Regions from separate parts of the Plantibacter sp. AC185 genome, predicted to be linked through region 1. Evidence: predicted binding sites of a transcription regulator. Region 1 holds the regulator's gene; the other holds the start of a gene.
What was found. The regulator HrcA, encoded in region 1, represses chaperone genes, less so after heat shock. The targets are predictions, from matches to a motif close to TTNGCACTCGNNNNNNNCGAGTGCNAA.
Positions count from the first base shown of each region.

Region 2: the regulator HrcA is predicted to act here: its motif matches at 2,171-2,197, upstream of groL (chaperonin GroEL).

Region 1 is NZ_OZ409831.1:269,702-277,392, reverse strand. It holds gene lepA (translation elongation factor 4) at 1-1,149, shown strand, start outside; gene ACZZZB_RS01235 (DUF1990 family protein) at 1,146-1,790, shown strand; gene hemW (radical SAM family heme chaperone HemW) at 1,801-3,027, shown strand; gene ACZZZB_RS01225 (DUF4870 domain-containing protein) at 3,097-3,654, opposite strand; gene hrcA (heat-inducible transcriptional repressor HrcA) at 3,871-4,893, shown strand; gene dnaJ (molecular chaperone DnaJ) at 4,948-6,069, shown strand; gene ACZZZB_RS01210 (16S rRNA (uracil(1498)-N(3))-methyltransferase) at 6,071-6,808, shown strand; gene ACZZZB_RS01205 (HIT domain-containing protein) at 6,859-7,212, shown strand; gene ACZZZB_RS01200 (PhoH family protein) at 7,289-7,691, shown strand, end outside.
Region 2 is NZ_OZ409831.1:856,499-864,189, forward strand. It holds gene ACZZZB_RS04100 (hypothetical protein) at 1-433, opposite strand, end outside; gene groL (chaperonin GroEL) at 514-2,133, opposite strand; gene ACZZZB_RS04110 (cold-shock protein) at 2,338-2,541, opposite strand; gene ACZZZB_RS04115 (LytR C-terminal domain-containing protein) at 2,827-3,399, opposite strand; gene ACZZZB_RS04120 (DUF3263 domain-containing protein) at 3,421-3,729, opposite strand; gene msrB (peptide-methionine (R)-S-oxide reductase MsrB) at 3,947-4,366, shown strand; gene ACZZZB_RS04130 (nitroreductase family protein) at 4,363-4,911, shown strand; gene ACZZZB_RS04135 (DMT family transporter) at 4,954-5,910, opposite strand; tRNA gene ACZZZB_RS04140 (tRNA-Thr) at 5,972-6,047, opposite strand; gene ACZZZB_RS04145 (DsbA family protein) at 6,094-7,062, opposite strand; gene ACZZZB_RS04150 (ABC transporter ATP-binding protein) at 7,319-7,691, shown strand, end outside.

The DNA.
Region 1 (7,691 bases):
GAGCGCATCCAGATGATGTCGACGCGCGCAGTGCACGACCTCCTCGAGATCGGCGTCAGCTCGCCCGAGCCGACGCCCACGAAGGGCCTCGGCGTCGGTGAGGTGGGCTACCTCATCACGGGCGTGAAAGACGTCCGGCAGTCGAAGGTCGGCGACACCGTCACGACCGCGGTGAAGCCGGCGACCGACGCCCTCCCGGGCTACACCGACCCGAAGCCGATGGTCTTCTCCGGTCTGTACCCGATCGACGGCAGCGACTACCCGATCCTGCGCGACGCGCTCGACAAGCTGAAGCTCTCCGACGCCTCGCTCAACTACGAGCCGGAGACGTCCGTCGCCCTCGGCTTCGGGTTCCGTGTCGGCTTCCTCGGCCTCCTGCACCTCGAGATCGTGACCGAGCGGTTGCAGCGCGAGTTCGACCTCGACCTCATCGCCACGGCACCGTCGGTCACCTACGAGGTGAAGACGGAGGACAAGCAGGTCGTCACCGTCACGAACCCGAGCGAGTTCCCCTCCGGCAAGATCCTCGAGGTGTCTGAGCCGATGGTCAAGGTGGGCATCCTCGCCCCCAAGGACTACGTCGGCACCATCATGGAACTCTGCCAGAGCCGTCGAGGCGCGCTGCTCGGCATGGAGTACCTCGGCGAGGACCGCGTCGAACTGCGGTACACGATGCCGCTCGGTGAGATCGTCTTCGACTTCTTCGACCACCTGAAGAGCCGCACGCAGGGGTACGCCTCGCTCGACTACGAGCCCTCCGGTCAGCAGGCCGCCGATCTCGTGAAGGTCGACATCCTGCTGCAGGGCGACCAGGTCGACGCGTTCAGCGCCATCGTCCACCGCGAGAAGGCGTACGCCTACGGTGTGCTCATGACCGAGCGCCTGAAGAAGCTCATCCCGCGCCAGCAGTTCGAGGTGCCGATCCAGGCCGCCATCGGTGCGCGGATCATCGCCCGCGAGTCGGTCCGTGCCATGCGCAAGGACGTCCTGGCCAAGTGCTACGGCGGTGACATCACCCGCAAGCGCAAGCTCCTCGAGAAGCAGAAGGAGGGCAAGAAGCGGATGAAGATGGTCGGCAAGGTCGAGGTGCCTCAGGAGGCGTTCATCGCAGCGCTCTCCGGGGACGTGGAGACGAAGGACAAGAAGTGAACGCACGACGCAGTTCGTTCGAGGACGAGGCGGTCGACTACGCGGCCGTCGGCGCCACCCAGCGGACCGACCTCATGCAGTACCCGCCGGAGGGCTACGTGCCGTCGGAGGACGAGTTCCGCCTCGGGAGCGGTGAGGAGCGGTTCGCCCTCGCGAGCAGCGCCCTCCTCACCTGGGGACTGCACCGCTCGAGCGGCGTGGAGATCTCCGAGGTGCACCCCGGCACGGGCGTGCAGTACGGCGGCATAGCGTTCGCCGAGGACGGTACGCCGCTGGAACCCATCGAGACGCACGAGGAGCAGCGCTTCGCCGAGGACGGCACGCCGTTCATCACGCCGGGCACGACGGTCGTCTTCGCCGGCACCGTCGGCGGGGAACCGCTCGTCGGGCCGCATCGCGTCATCTCCGTCACCGAGGAGCCGGGTCACGTGAGCCTCGCCATCGGCACGATGGAGGGCGATCCGGAGAGCGGCGAGCAGTCCTTCACGATCGAGCAGCGCGAGGACGACTCCGTCTGGATCGTCGTGCGCTCGTTCTTCCGCCCGACGAAGGGTGCCGCGAAGCTCGTCGGCTCCAAGCGCCGCCGCAAGACCATGAACGACGCCTACCTCCGCGCACTCCTGCCGTCGCGCGGCGTCTGAGCGCCGGACCGTGCCGAGCGCCCTCCCACTCGCCGATCCGGCCCCGTCCGACGGACTCCTCCCGGAGACGGCGGCCGTCGGTGCCCACGAGCGCAACTTCGGGGTCTACCTGCACGTCCCGTTCTGCCGGGTCCGATGCGGCTACTGCGACTTCAACACCTACACGGCGACCGAGCTCCGCGGCGCGAAGCAGTCGGACTACGCCGACGAGGCGGTCGCGGAACTCCGCTTCGGCAAGTCCGTCCTGGCGTCATCGACCGTCCCCGACCGCCCGGTCTCGACCGTGTTCTTCGGAGGCGGGACGCCGACCCTCCTCCCCGCTGACGACCTCGTCCGGATGCTCCGTGGCGTGACGGACAACTTCGACCTCGCGCCCGGCGCCGAAGTGACGACCGAGGCGAACCCCGACTCCGTCGACGCCGCCTACCTCCGCACGCTCGCTGAAGCCGGATTCACCCGGGTGTCCTTCGGGATGCAGTCCGCGGTGCCGAGCGTGCTCGCCACCCTCGAGCGCACGCACGATCCGGCTCGGGTGCCGCTCGTCGTGCAGTGGGCTCGCGAGGCCGGACTCGGCGTCAGCCTGGACCTCATCTACGGGACGCCGGGGGAGACCCTGGCCGACTGGCGCGTCTCACTCGAGACGGCGATCGCCTGCGCACCGGACCACGTGTCGGCTTATTCGCTCATCGTCGAACCAGGGACGAAACTCGCGCGCCAGATCCGCTCGGGCGTGGTGGGGACCCCCGACGAAGACCTGCAGGCCGACATGTACGAGCTCGCCGACGATCTCCTCACCGAAGCCGGCTACGGCTGGTACGAGGTCAGCAACTGGGCGACCGACGACACGCACCGCTCCCGGCACAACCTCTCCTACTGGACCGGCGAGGACTGGTGGGGCGTCGGCCCGGGCTCGCACAGTCACGTCGGCGGGGTGCGCTGGTGGAACGTCAAGCACCCGGCGGCCTACGCCCAGCGGATCGCGGCGGGGGAGTCGCCGGCCGCCGGCCGGGAGACCCTGGACGACGAGACCCGGGAACTCGAACGCATCCTGCTGCTCACCCGGACGAGGGACGGCATCCCGATCCGGACGCTCGCCCCCGAGGCTCGCACGGCGGTCGCCGGGCTCATCGCCGAGGAACTGGTCGACGCACGGCAGGCCCTGCTCGGACGGCTGGAGCTCACGCGCCGCGGACGGCTCCTCGCCGACGCGGTCGTCCGCCGTCTGGTCGGCGACTGACCCTGCCCGAGGCGCAGAACAGCCCCGCCCGGCGGACCGGACGGGGCTGTTCTCGTGCGACTCGACGGGTCAGGCCTTGATGAACTGGATCGTGAGCGGGTAGCTGTACAGCTCGCCCTTGTTCGCCTTGATCGCGGCGATGATGCTGAACACGATCACGACGACGTACACGGCGATGATGATGAACAGACCCACGACGACGATCGTCAGGATCGAGCCGACCACGAGCGCGATCAGCATCGTCAGCTGGAAGTTCAGGGCGGTGAGCGTGTGCGCCTTGATGAACGGGCCGCGGTCCTTGAGGACCAGGTAGCCGATCAGCGGGGGGATGAATCCGAAGAAGATCCCACCAATGTGGATGAGCGTCGACCAGAGCTTCTCGTCCGACGGGCTCATGGGCTGAGCGGCGGCGTACGGCTGCTGGTACTGCGGGGCGCCTGCGGGCGGCGGCGGGTAGGAGCCGGCAGCGGGCGGCGTCGGCGCGTAGCCACCGGCGGGCGGGGGCGGGTAGGCGCCTGCGGGCGGCTGCTGCGGAGCTGCGGGAGGGGGCGTCGCGCCGTCTCCTGCAGGCGGAACCGACCCGCCCTTCGCTGGGTCGACGGGCGGCTGAGCGTTCGGATCGGACATCTTCGCACCTTTCACGGAGAGTGATATTCAATTGGTCCAGCTGAGCGTATCGCACCAGGTGTTGCTGATCAGGGACCCACGCCTGCGGCCAACGGTATTCCTGGGGCACGGGGCCGCGCAAGGGACGGCTGCGCGGAGGCCGCGATATGATTGGCAGTCAGGGTCTTCGAGTGCTGATGGTCGGTGCTCCGAGGTGGATGACGGGAGGAGATCGAGATGGTGTCGGATCGCGGTCTCGAAGTGCTCCGCGTCATCGTGCAGGACTACGTCGCCTCGCGTGAGCCCGTCGGTTCCAAGACGATCGTCGACCGCCACTCCTTCGGGGTCTCCGCAGCCACCATCCGCAACGACATGGCGCAGCTCGAGGACGAAGAGCTCATCGCCGCTCCACACACCTCTTCCGGCCGGGTGCCGACCGACAAGGGTTACCGGATGTTCGTCGACCACCTCGCCGACCGCCGTCCGCTGAACAACGCCCAACGGACGGCGATCGAGACCTTCCTCGGCGCGTCCGGCGACCTCGACGAGGTCCTGCACCGCACGGTGCGGCTGCTGTCGCAGCTGACGAACCAGGTCGCACTCGTCCAGTACCCGATGTTCTCCCGGGCACGTGTCCGGCATCTCGAGTTGGTGAGCGTCACCCCGAACCGTGTGCTCGCGGTCATCATCCTCGACAACGGCCGCGTCGAGCAGCGGCTCATCGAGACGGAGAGCCCGGTCGACGACGACCTCATCTCGCGTCTCCGCTCGCTGTGCAACGAGGCGGTCGCGGGCCGTCCACTCCTCGACGCCCACGACGCGATCGGCGACGTCCCCGCCGACATCGCCGACCTCGACCGCGCGGCGGCCGTCCGCATCGTCGACGCGGTGCGCGAGCAGCTGTCGGCGCAGCGCCAGGACCGCCTCGTCATGGCCGGCGCCGCCAACCTCGCCCGTACTGAAGACGACTTCCCCGGCAGCATCTATCCGGTCCTGGACGCCATCGAGCAGCAGGTCGTGCTGCTTCGGCTCTTCGGTGAGATGGAGTCCGAGCGCGACAGCGTGGTCGCCAGCATCGGGCGGGAGAACGCGTCCTTCGGCCTCGAGACCACGAGTGTCCTCGCCGGGAACTACCGTTCCTCTGGTGGCGAAATCGCCCGGCTCGGCGTCCTCGGCCCCACGAGAATGGACTACGCGAGCAACATGGCTGCGGTCCGCGCCGTCGCCAGGTACCTCTCGCGCATCCTCGACGCCGAGTGACGCATCCTCGTCGCGTCCCCCAACACCTTCCGCACCTCGAACGAAAGGCCCTCAGTGGCTGACTACCCCGACCACTACGCAGCACTCGGTGTCGCCAAGGAGGCGACGCCCGAAGAGATCAAGAAGGCGTACCGCCGCCTCGCACGCGAACTGCACCCCGACGTGAACCCGGGTTCCGACGCCTCGGAACGGTTCAAGGAGGTCACGCACGCCTACGACGTGCTGAGCGACCCCAAGCAGCGCCAGCAGTACGACCTCGGTCCGCAGGCTGGTGGGTTCGGTGGCGGCGACGCCGGGTTCGGCGGCTTCGGCGACATCTTCGACACCTTCTTCGGCGGGGGCGGCCAGCAGCGCGGGCCCAAGTCCCGTCGCGCACGCGGGGAGGACGCCCTGTTGCGCGTCGAGCTCGACCTCGACGAGGTCATCTTCGGCACCCACCGCGACCTCGAGGTCGACACCGCCGTGCTCTGCAGCACCTGCAACGGCTCCTGCTGCCAGCCCGGCACCTCACCGGTGACCTGCGACATCTGTCACGGCTCCGGCTCCATCCAGCGGGCCGTCCGCTCGCTGCTCGGCAACGTCATGACGTCGGCGCCCTGCGGCACCTGCCGCGGCTACGGCACGATCATCGCGACGCCGTGCGTCACCTGCCAGGGTCAGGGTCGGCTCCGTGCGCGCCGCACCGTCTCGGTCGACATCCCGGCCGGCGTCGACACCGGTCTGCGTCTGCAGATGCCGGGGAGCGGCGAGGTCGGCCCGGCCGGCGGCCCGAACGGCGACCTCTACCTCGAGATGAAGGTCAAGCACCACGACGTCTTCAGCCGCGACGGCGACGACCTGTTGTGCACGCTCGAAGTCCCGATGACCGACGCCATCCTCGGCCGCCAGGTCACCGTCCACGCGCTCGACGGCGACGTCGAGGTCGAGCTGCGGCCGGGCGTGCAGAGCTCGGAGGTCATCACGGTCAAGGACCGCGGCGTCACCCGCCTCCGCGGGAACAGCCGGGGCGACCTCAAGATCGGCGTCCAGGTCGTCACCCCGACGAAGCTCGACCACCGCGAACGCGAGCTGATCAAGAGCTTCGCCTCGGGACGACGTCAGGGTGCTCCGGCGCTCGCGCAGTTCCAGCAGGGCCTGTTCGCGAAGATCCGCGACCGCTTCCACGGCGTCGGTTGAGATGAGTTCGCTGTACCTCCGCGAGGATCTCGAATCGACCGGTGTCGGCGACTCGGTGACCCTCCGCGGGCCCGAGGCGAAGCACGCCGTCGCCGTGAGTCGGTTGCGGGTCGGCGAGACGACATCGATCGGCAACGGCCGGGGCCTGATCGCGACCGGACCGGTCGTGCGCAGCGAGCCGGGGGAGTTGGAGATCCGCGTCGAGTCGGTCGTGGTGCACCCGGAGAACCGTCCCGGGCTCGTCCTCGTGCAGGCGCTGGCCAAGGGCGATCGCGACGAACTCGCCATCCAGGCGGCGACCGAGCTGGGTGTCGACCGCATCGTCCCCTGGAGCGCCGAGCGCAGCATCTCCAGGTGGCAGGGCGACAAAGCGGTCAAGGGCCGTGCGCGCTGGCAGCTCATCGTGCGCGAGGCGTCGAAGCAGTCGATCCGCGCCCGGGTGCCCGAGGTGGCCGAGGTCGTCGACACCCGAGGACTCTCGGCGATCGTCGCCGGCCGGACCGTCCTCGTGCTCGAACCCAGCGCGGCACTCGCGCTCTCGGAGCTCGACCCGTCGGCACTGCTCGCCGAGGAACTCGTCCTCGTCGTCGGTCCGGAGGGCGGCATCTCGCCGGCGGAGCGAGAGCGGCTCGAAGCGGCCGGCGCGATCGAGGTCCGGATCGGCTCCGGCGTCCTGCGCACCTCGACGGCAGGGCCTGCGGCGATCGCCGCGCTCAACGTGTTGCTCGGTCGGTGGTGACGATCCACCAGCCCGCGCATGAGGCCGCCACGAACCTTAGACTGGTGGACATGAGTGAAGCACCGTCGGTATTCAGCCGCATCGTGTCGGGGGAGATCCCGACGACCCTCCTCGCCGAGACCGATCGGGTGATCGCGTTCGCCGACATCGCACCGCAGGCGCCCGTGCACCTCCTCGTCGTCCCGAAGACCGCCGAGTACCGCGACGTCGTGGAGTTGGCCGCTGGCGACCCTTCCTTGCTCGCTGAGATGGTCGAGGTGGCGTCGTCGCTTGCGAAGGAGCACACGGGTGGCGAGTTCCGACTCGTCTTCAACACCGGCGAGTCCGCCGGGCAGACGGTCTTCCACGTGCACGCGCATGTCCTCGGCGGTTCCCTGCAGGAGGGCACCCTTGGCGGAGCCTGAGTCCTCGAACCCAGACCGACCCGCCGCTGCGCGGACGGATGAGGTCGAGCACGTCCTCCTGGTGGACGGGCTCGCCATGGTCCGTCTCCTCGGCCCACAGGACCGCCTCCTGACGACCGTCGAGCGTGAACACCCCGGTGTCTCGGTGCACGTGCGCGGCAATGAGATCACCATCACCGGCCCGGCGCCGCAGGCCGACGCCGCCAGACGACTCGTAGAGGAACTCATCACCATGGTCCGAGAAGGACACGACCCGGGGCCGGCGGAGGTCAGCACCTCCGCCCGCATGCTCGGGCAGGACGGCTCGGCCTCCCCGTCGGAGGTGCTCGGGCAGGTCATCCTCACCTCGCGTGGCAAGACGATCAAGGCGAAGACCGTCGGGCAGCGGGCGTACGTGGACGCGATCGACGAGAACACGATCGTGTTCGGCATCGGCCCCGCTGGTACCGGCAAGACGTACCTCGCGATGGCGAAGGCGG
Region 2 (7,691 bases), 590 kb from region 1:
CGATACCGTCTTGGTCATCAGTCGGCGCCGCCGGGTCGATCGCACCCCACTGGCAGGAGAGACCTCCTGCATACTCGACGGCCGCCGGGAAGAACGTTCCTGAGGATGCGAGGGCGGGGTCGGTCGCTCCCGAGGCCAGCGAAACATCGAACGTCGCGTCCACAACCGCCTGCGGAACGAGCTGCTCGCAGTTCGTGTCGATCAGACTCTGCGGCCACGTCGGAGCGGGTGTGGCCGTCGGCGTCGCCGACGGCGATGCAACCGCCTCGGGTGACGGGGTCTCCTTCGGCGCGGTCGCGCAAGCGGTCAGCATGAAGATCGTGGCGGCAATGGCCGCGGCTCCCCCGAGTCGTGTCATAGCCTCAGCATAGAGACGAAACAGAGGCGACCTGCGACCGCCCAGTGACGACTTCATAACGGATGCGGTCAGCATGCCGGAATCGACATACGCGTCCGGAAACGACGCAGGGCGCCTCCCGAAGGAGACGCCCTGCGCAGGTGTTGCTGTCGGACTTAGAAGTCCATGCCACCGGTCGGGTCGCCGGCCGGAGCCGGGTTCTTCTCCGGCTTGTCGGCGACGACGGCCTCGGTGGTGAGGAACAGACCGGCGATCGACGCTGCGTTGAGCAGCGCGGAGCGCGTGACCTTCACCGGGTCGTTGATGCCGGCAGCGAGCATGTCGACGTACTCTCCGGTCGCGGCGTTGAGGCCGTGTCCGACGGGCAGGTTGCGGACCTTGTCGGCGACGACGCCGGGCTCGAGGCCCGCGTTGAGCGCGATCTGCTTGAGCGGAGCGTCGATGGCGACCTTGACGATGTTCGCACCGGTCGCCTCGTCACCGACGAGCTCGAGCTTCTCGAACGCGGTCTTGCCGGCCTGGATCAGGGCGACGCCACCACCGGCGACGATGCCCTCTTCGACGGCAGCCTTCGCGTTGCGAACAGCGTCCTCGATGCGGTGCTTCCGCTCCTTGAGCTCGACCTCGGTCGCTGCACCGGCCTTGATGACCGCCACACCGCCCGCGAGCTTGGCGAGACGCTCCTGGAGCTTCTCGCGGTCGTAGTCGCTGTCGGTGTTGTCGATCTCCTTGCGGATCTGCGAGACACGACCGGCGATGGCGTCGGCGTCGCCGGCACCCTCGACGATGGTGGTCTCATCCTTGGTGATGACGACCTTACGGGCACGGCCGAGCAGGTCGAGTGTGACGGTCTCGAGCTTGAGGCCGACCTCCTCGGAGATGACCTGGCCACCGGTGAGGATGGCGATGTCCTGCAGCTGAGCCTTGCGGCGGTCGCCGAAGCCCGGAGCCTTGACGGCGACGGACTTGAAGATGCCACGGATCTTGTTGACGACGAGCGTCGCGAGAGCTTCGCCGTCGACGTCCTCAGCGATGATGAGGAGCTGCTTGCCCGACTGGATGACCTGGTCGACGATCGGCAGGAGGTCCTTGATCGCGGAGATCTTCTGGTTGGCGATGAGGATGTAGGGGTCCTCGAACACCGCTTCCTGGCGGTCGGGGTCGGTCACGAAGTACTGCGACAGGTAGCCCTTGTCGAAGCGCATGCCCTCGGTGAGCTCGAGCTCGGTGCCGAAGGTGTTCGACTCCTCGACGGTGACGACACCCTCCTTGCCGACCTTGTCGATCGCCTCGGCGATGATCTCGCCGATGGTGGTGTCGCCGGCGGAGATGGAAGCGGTCGCAGCGATCTCCTCCTTGGTCTCCACCTCCTTGGCGTTGGCGATGAGCTCGACCGTGACGGCCTCGACGGCCTTCTCGATGCCGCGCTTGAGGCTGATGGGGTCGGCGCCTGCGGCGACGTTGCGGAGGCCCTCGCGGACGAGCGCCTGTGCCAGCACGGTCGCCGTGGTGGTGCCGTCGCCGGCGACGTCGTCGGTCTTCTTGGCGACCTCCTTGACGAGCTCCGCGCCGATCTTCTCGTACGGGTCGTCGAGTTCGATCTCCTTGGCGATGGACACGCCGTCGTTGGTGATCGTGGGGGCGCCCCACTTCTTCTCGAGGACAACGTTGCGACCGCGCGGCCCAAGGGTGACCTTGACCGTGTCAGCAAGAATGTTCAGTCCACGCTCGAGGCCGCGACGGGCCTCCTCGTCGAAAGCAATGATCTTAGCCATGTGTGTTTTTCGTCCCTCCCGGACGTCATGAACGTTGTTAGCACTCAATGAGTACGAGTGCTAAGTCGATTCTGGCACTCAGGGGGTGGGAGTGCAAGTGAGCACCGGCGCCCTGAGCGAACTCCCGGGAACAGCCCCGGAACGACGAACGACGCCGCCCACCGAAGTGGACGGCGTCGCAGGAATCGCGTACCTGATCAGCGGCTACGCCAGGCGCACACCCTCGGCCTGAGGCCCCTTTGCTCCAGTGCCGACCTCGAAGACGACCGCCTGGCCCTCTTCCAAGGACTTGTAGCCGCTCATGTCGATCGCCGAGTAGTGGACGAAGACATCCTGTCCACCGTCGTCGACCGTGATGAAGCCGAAGCCCTTCTCAGCGTTGAACCACTTGACGGTTCCGTTCGCCATTTCATACTCCCATTGCTGCGTGCTCGCAGGCATCGACTGTTGCCGAACCCGGACCTGCCATCCGGGATCGGGACCCCGGTGACCACCCTGCGCCGAAGTGGACCCGGGGGCGAGTCGAGACGGGACGGGATGAGCGGCCAGTTCCAGATACTAATCCGGAGCACCGCGCGGATTCACCCCGAAATCGACAAACGGGGCGGAGTGATACGACAACTCAACATGGAGGAAACACTCCGGAAACACGGCGTGCCGGCGACCCGAGCGATCGACCCGCTCCAGCCGCGCTCAGGCGGCAGGCTGGTAGTCCGCGCCGACCACGACGACGATGCGGAGGACCGGCGCCTCGCCCTCCTCGACGGGGATCGCGTACGTGTCCGTGATCTGGATCGGGATGCCGCCGAGCGCGTTCGCGATGGCGCGGGCGACGCCCTCCTGCGACGGATCCTGGTAGTAGACGCCGCTCGTCGTGACGTCCTCCGTGCTGGCGTCGCTCGTCCCGATCTGCTGCGTGAAGCCGGCAGCCGTGATCGCTGCCGCCGCCGATGCGGCGAGGCCGGCGGTGGGTGTGCCGTTCAGGACGAGGATGCTAGCCGCGGGGTCGACGACGGGGGCAGCCTCGGTCGGGGTGGGGGTCGGCGTGGGCGTGGCGCTCGGGCTCTGCGAGCCGCCGAAGAAGTCGATCCGGTCGTTCAACCCGAACAGGGCGAAGGTGCCGACCCCCACGAGTACGAGCGTGGCGACCACGGCGACGAGGAAGGCGATCCAGCCGCGTCCCTTGGGAGCAGGGGCACGGTGCGCGCCGACGCGCTTGAGGTCGGGGACCTCGTCGAAGCGGTCGGGCGGGAAGGATTCAGCCATGGTGTGGTCTCCGAGAGCTGCTCAGCCGTCGGTGCGGGGAGCCGAGGCTCCTCGCGCCGAGAGTCGGGCGTCGCGGGTGCGCTGCAGCCGCTTGATCAGCATGGGGTCGTGGGCGAGGGCGGACGGCGAGTCGATGAGCGCGCCGAGCAGTTGATAGTACCGGGCCGGGGACAGGGCGAAGCGGTCGCGGATGGCGGCCTCCTTGGCCCCGACGTGCTGCATCCAGTGGGACTCGAACTCGAGGATCTCGAGCTCGCGCTGGTCGAGGCCTCCCGTCGGCGTCGACGCGTCGTCATCGGCAGGCGTGCGCGACGCTGGCTGCATGCTCATCTCCTGCCGATCGGTGCCGATGCGGCGACCGTGGAGTCATGCTCCGGTCCGCCGTCGTCCAAGTCTATTCAGCCGATGCCCGCCGGGCCGCATCCACCCCGGCGAGGGCCGACGTTCACCGGGAAGGATCAGGCTCGGTGCAGTGTTATGGAATACGTCGGGAGCCGCATGCACGAGGCAGCCCCGCACGTAGGATGACCGAGACGAATGGAGCAGCATGACGTACGACGTGTCGAAGACCGATGAGCAGTGGCGCGAGGAACTCACGCCGGAGCAGTATCAGGTCCTCCGCGGAGCGGCGACCGAGCGGGCCTGGACCGGTGAGCTCCTCGACGAGTCGCGCGCGGGCCTCTACACCTGTGCGGCCTGCAACGCCGAACTCTTCAAGAGCGGTACCAAGTTCGATTCCGGCTGCGGATGGCCGAGCTTCTACGAGTCCGTGAACCCCGAGGCGGTGCAGCTCATCGAGGACCGCACCCTCGGCATGGTGCGCACCGAGGTCCGGTGCGCCAACTGCGGCTCGCACCTCGGCCACGTGTTCGACGACGGCTTCGGCACGCCCACCGGCGACCGCTACTGCATGAACTCGATCGCGCTCAACTTCGCCGCGGCCGACACCACCGAGCCGACGGAGTGACCGAACCGGTCGAGCGCCCCGTCCTCGCCGCCGTCGCCGGGCGGCGTTCGTGGTCCAAGGTCACCGACGTCGCTCCGAGTGACGCGGAACTCCTCGAGGTCCTCGCGGCGGCCGGTCGAGTGGCCGACCACAGCGCCCTGCGTCCGTGGCGGGTCATCACCCTCCGCGGCGACGACCGCGTGAAGCTCGGCCGGGCGCTCGCGAAGGCGGAGGGCGACTCGAAGCCCTCGACGAAGCCGCTCCGCGCGCCCCTGTTGCTCGCCGTCGTCGTGAGCGTGAAGAAGTCGAAGGTGCCCGCCTGGGAGCAGGAGGCGGTCGCGGCCGGAGTGGCCCACATGGTCAGTCTCCTGCTCGACGACGCCGGTTGGGGCGTGTTCTGGCGCACCGGCGGCGCGACTCGCGCCAAAGCGGTCCGGAAGGCACACGGCCTGAAGAAGGGCGAGGAGCTCCTCGGCTGGCTGTACGTCGGAGGGAAGCCGGGTAACGCTCGCACGGGGCGCCGCAAGACGATCAACGCGAAGGCGCACCTCAGCTCCATGCCCTGAGGACGGAGTCGCTCACGGCATCCGACGGCCCGACGGCTCGACTCAGTCGGCGGACGAAGATGCCGTGGGACGACGCCTGAACCGCGCCGATGCGATCGCCACGGCGGCGAACGCGAGGAGTGTCCCGATGACCGTCGCGACATGCACGCCGCCGTCGTCGGTGGGCAGGAGCACGTCGAGGGCGAGCGCGCTCAGGGTCTGACCGGCCACTGTGCCGAGCCCGAGGATGAGCACGCCCGTGTGCTGCACGAGCAACGCCGCCACGGCGATGAACACGCATCCGATCGGGCCTCCGAGGTAGAGCCACCACTCCCCCGGGAGCGGTCCGGGCGGCGCGACGATGACCGCGTGGAGCACCGCGGCGATGACCAGCACGACCGTCCCGACGATGAAGTTGATGAACGTGGCGGCGAGCGTGCTCTGCGCCCGCATCTTCACGCGACCGTTGACCGCCTGCTGCCAGCCGATCCCGATGCCGGCGAGGAGCGGGAGGACGAGCAGTCCGAGTGGGATGCTCCCGCCGAGCTCGCCCGAGACCGCGACGCCGACGGCGACGAGGGCGACGACCGCCCCGAGGACGCGCTGGACGCTGAACCCGACGACGCCTCCCGGGCCGAAGCCGATCCGGTCGAGCACGAGTCCGCTCGCCGTCTGGCCGGCGACGACCGCGACCGTGAAGAGGGCGACGCCGAGCGTGGCGGCGGTGAGCCCCTGCGAGAGCACGAGGAACGCGCCGGCACACCCACCGAGCACCGTCCACCAGGGCATCTCCCGGCGTCGGACGGCACCGGCCACCGTGGAGAGCCCCTGACGACCGGTGCGGGAGACCGCCAGCCCGACGGTGAGGATGATCAAGCCGCCGCCGAACGAGATCGCAGCCGCGGTGAACCCGTCACCGAGGCGGGCTCCGAGATCACCGTTCAGCCTTGCCTGCACCGCGATGAAGGCACCGCTGACGACGGCGATGAGGAGCGCGAGCGGCGCTGGGACACGGGTCACGGGAGGGTTCCTTCCAATGAGGAACCGCCCACTCAGCGAGGCTGAGCGGGCGGTTCTCGGCTGGAGCCGACGACGGGACTTGAACCCGTAACCTACGCTTTACAAGAGCGTTGCGCTACCAATTGCGCCACGTCGGCCGACAGGGGCTGGCCCCGGTCCCATCCATCCTACGATGACGGCGGATCAGCCGTTGGTCACGGGCGACTCGCTGGCACCCGGCGTCGGCGTCCCGGTGGAGTAGCTCTCGCTCGAGACGGCGAGGACGAAGGCCGCGAACTGCTCGGCGTCGGTGAGCGAACCCGTGTACTGCTTGCCGTTCACCAGGATGGTCGGCGTCCCCTCGACCTTGGCGACGTCGGTGCCGGGCAGCGGGCCGCTGCGCGCACGGTCGGTCGAGTCCTTCACCCACGACTTGTAGGTGCCGTCGTCGATGCAGGCGTTGATCTTCTTCTCGCCGCCGGAGATGACGCCCTTGGCGATCGACTTCAGCTCGGCGTCGGTCAGGCCCTCGGTGTTCTCCTTGGGCTGGTTCTCGAACAGTGCGGTGTTGAAGGAGAAGAAGTCGTTCGGCGAGTACTCCGCGACGCAGGCGGCCGCGTTCGAAGCGCGCAGCGAGTACTGCGTCCCGAGCGACAAGTTGCTCAGCGTTGCGAGGGGGTGCACCGTGTACGTCGCGGCGCCGGCCTCGAGCCAGCCCTTGACCTGCTCCGCGTTCGTGGTCTCGAACTGACCGCAGTAGGGGCAGAGGAAGTCCTGGTAGACGGAGATCTCGACGCCGTCGGCGGCGGGGGTCTCGGTGGCTGCCGGCGTCTCAGCCGGGGCGGGCTCCGCGGGGGCGGCCGGATCGGTCGCGCTCGGCGTCGGCGTGGACGCACTGGCCGGGGCTCCGACCAGCTGCAAGCCGGCGGAGACGGTGAAGCCGTCGTTCTTCGCCGCGGTCGGGACCGGTCCGGCGGGCTTGATCGACGTCACGATGATGACCGCCACCACCGCCACGATCGCGAGCGCACCGAGCACGATGCCGCCCTGGAGCAGCACCCGGTTGCGGCGGTCGCGGCGCTTCTGCTGCTCGCGCAGCACCCGCGCCTTCTCGCGTGCCGCGTCGCGTCGTTCGTTCTTGGTCGGTCGGTTCTGCGATCCAGCGCCAGACATTGATCCTCGTTTCGGGGGGCTCGCGCTGCGGAGACGAGGCAGCGCCAAACAGAGTAATCGTAGACCTGCCGCCTGAGAGAGGCCCAAACCAGGCCGGGAGCCGGCTGTGCGTCCACCGAGAGATCCGCTGGTCGCTGGACCTTCCATTCACAGGTGGTCGTGGCATACTGGAACGGCGAACCGGCCATCGATGACGGGTTCGCGTCCATTCACAACGGATCGTCCGGCACGTACCTGCCGGTGAAGGAGAACAACCATGGCGTCTGTGACGTTCGACAACGCAACCCGTTTCTACCCGGGTGGCACTCGCCCCGCGGTCGACAAGCTGAACCTCGAGGTCGCCGACGGCGAATTCCTCGTCCTCGTCGGCCCGTCCGGCTGCGGCAAGTCAACCTCCCTCCGCATGCTCGCCGGCCTCGAAGAGGTCAACGACGGCCACATCTTCATCGGCGACCGCGACGTCACCGACGTGCCGCCGAAGGACCGCGACATCGCGATGGTGTTCCAGAACTACGCGCTCTACCCGCACATGACCGTCGCCGAGAACATGGGCTTCGCGCTCAAGATCGCCGGTGTCGGCAAGGAAGAGCGCGCCACCCGCGTGCTCGAAGCCGCCAAGCTCCTCGACC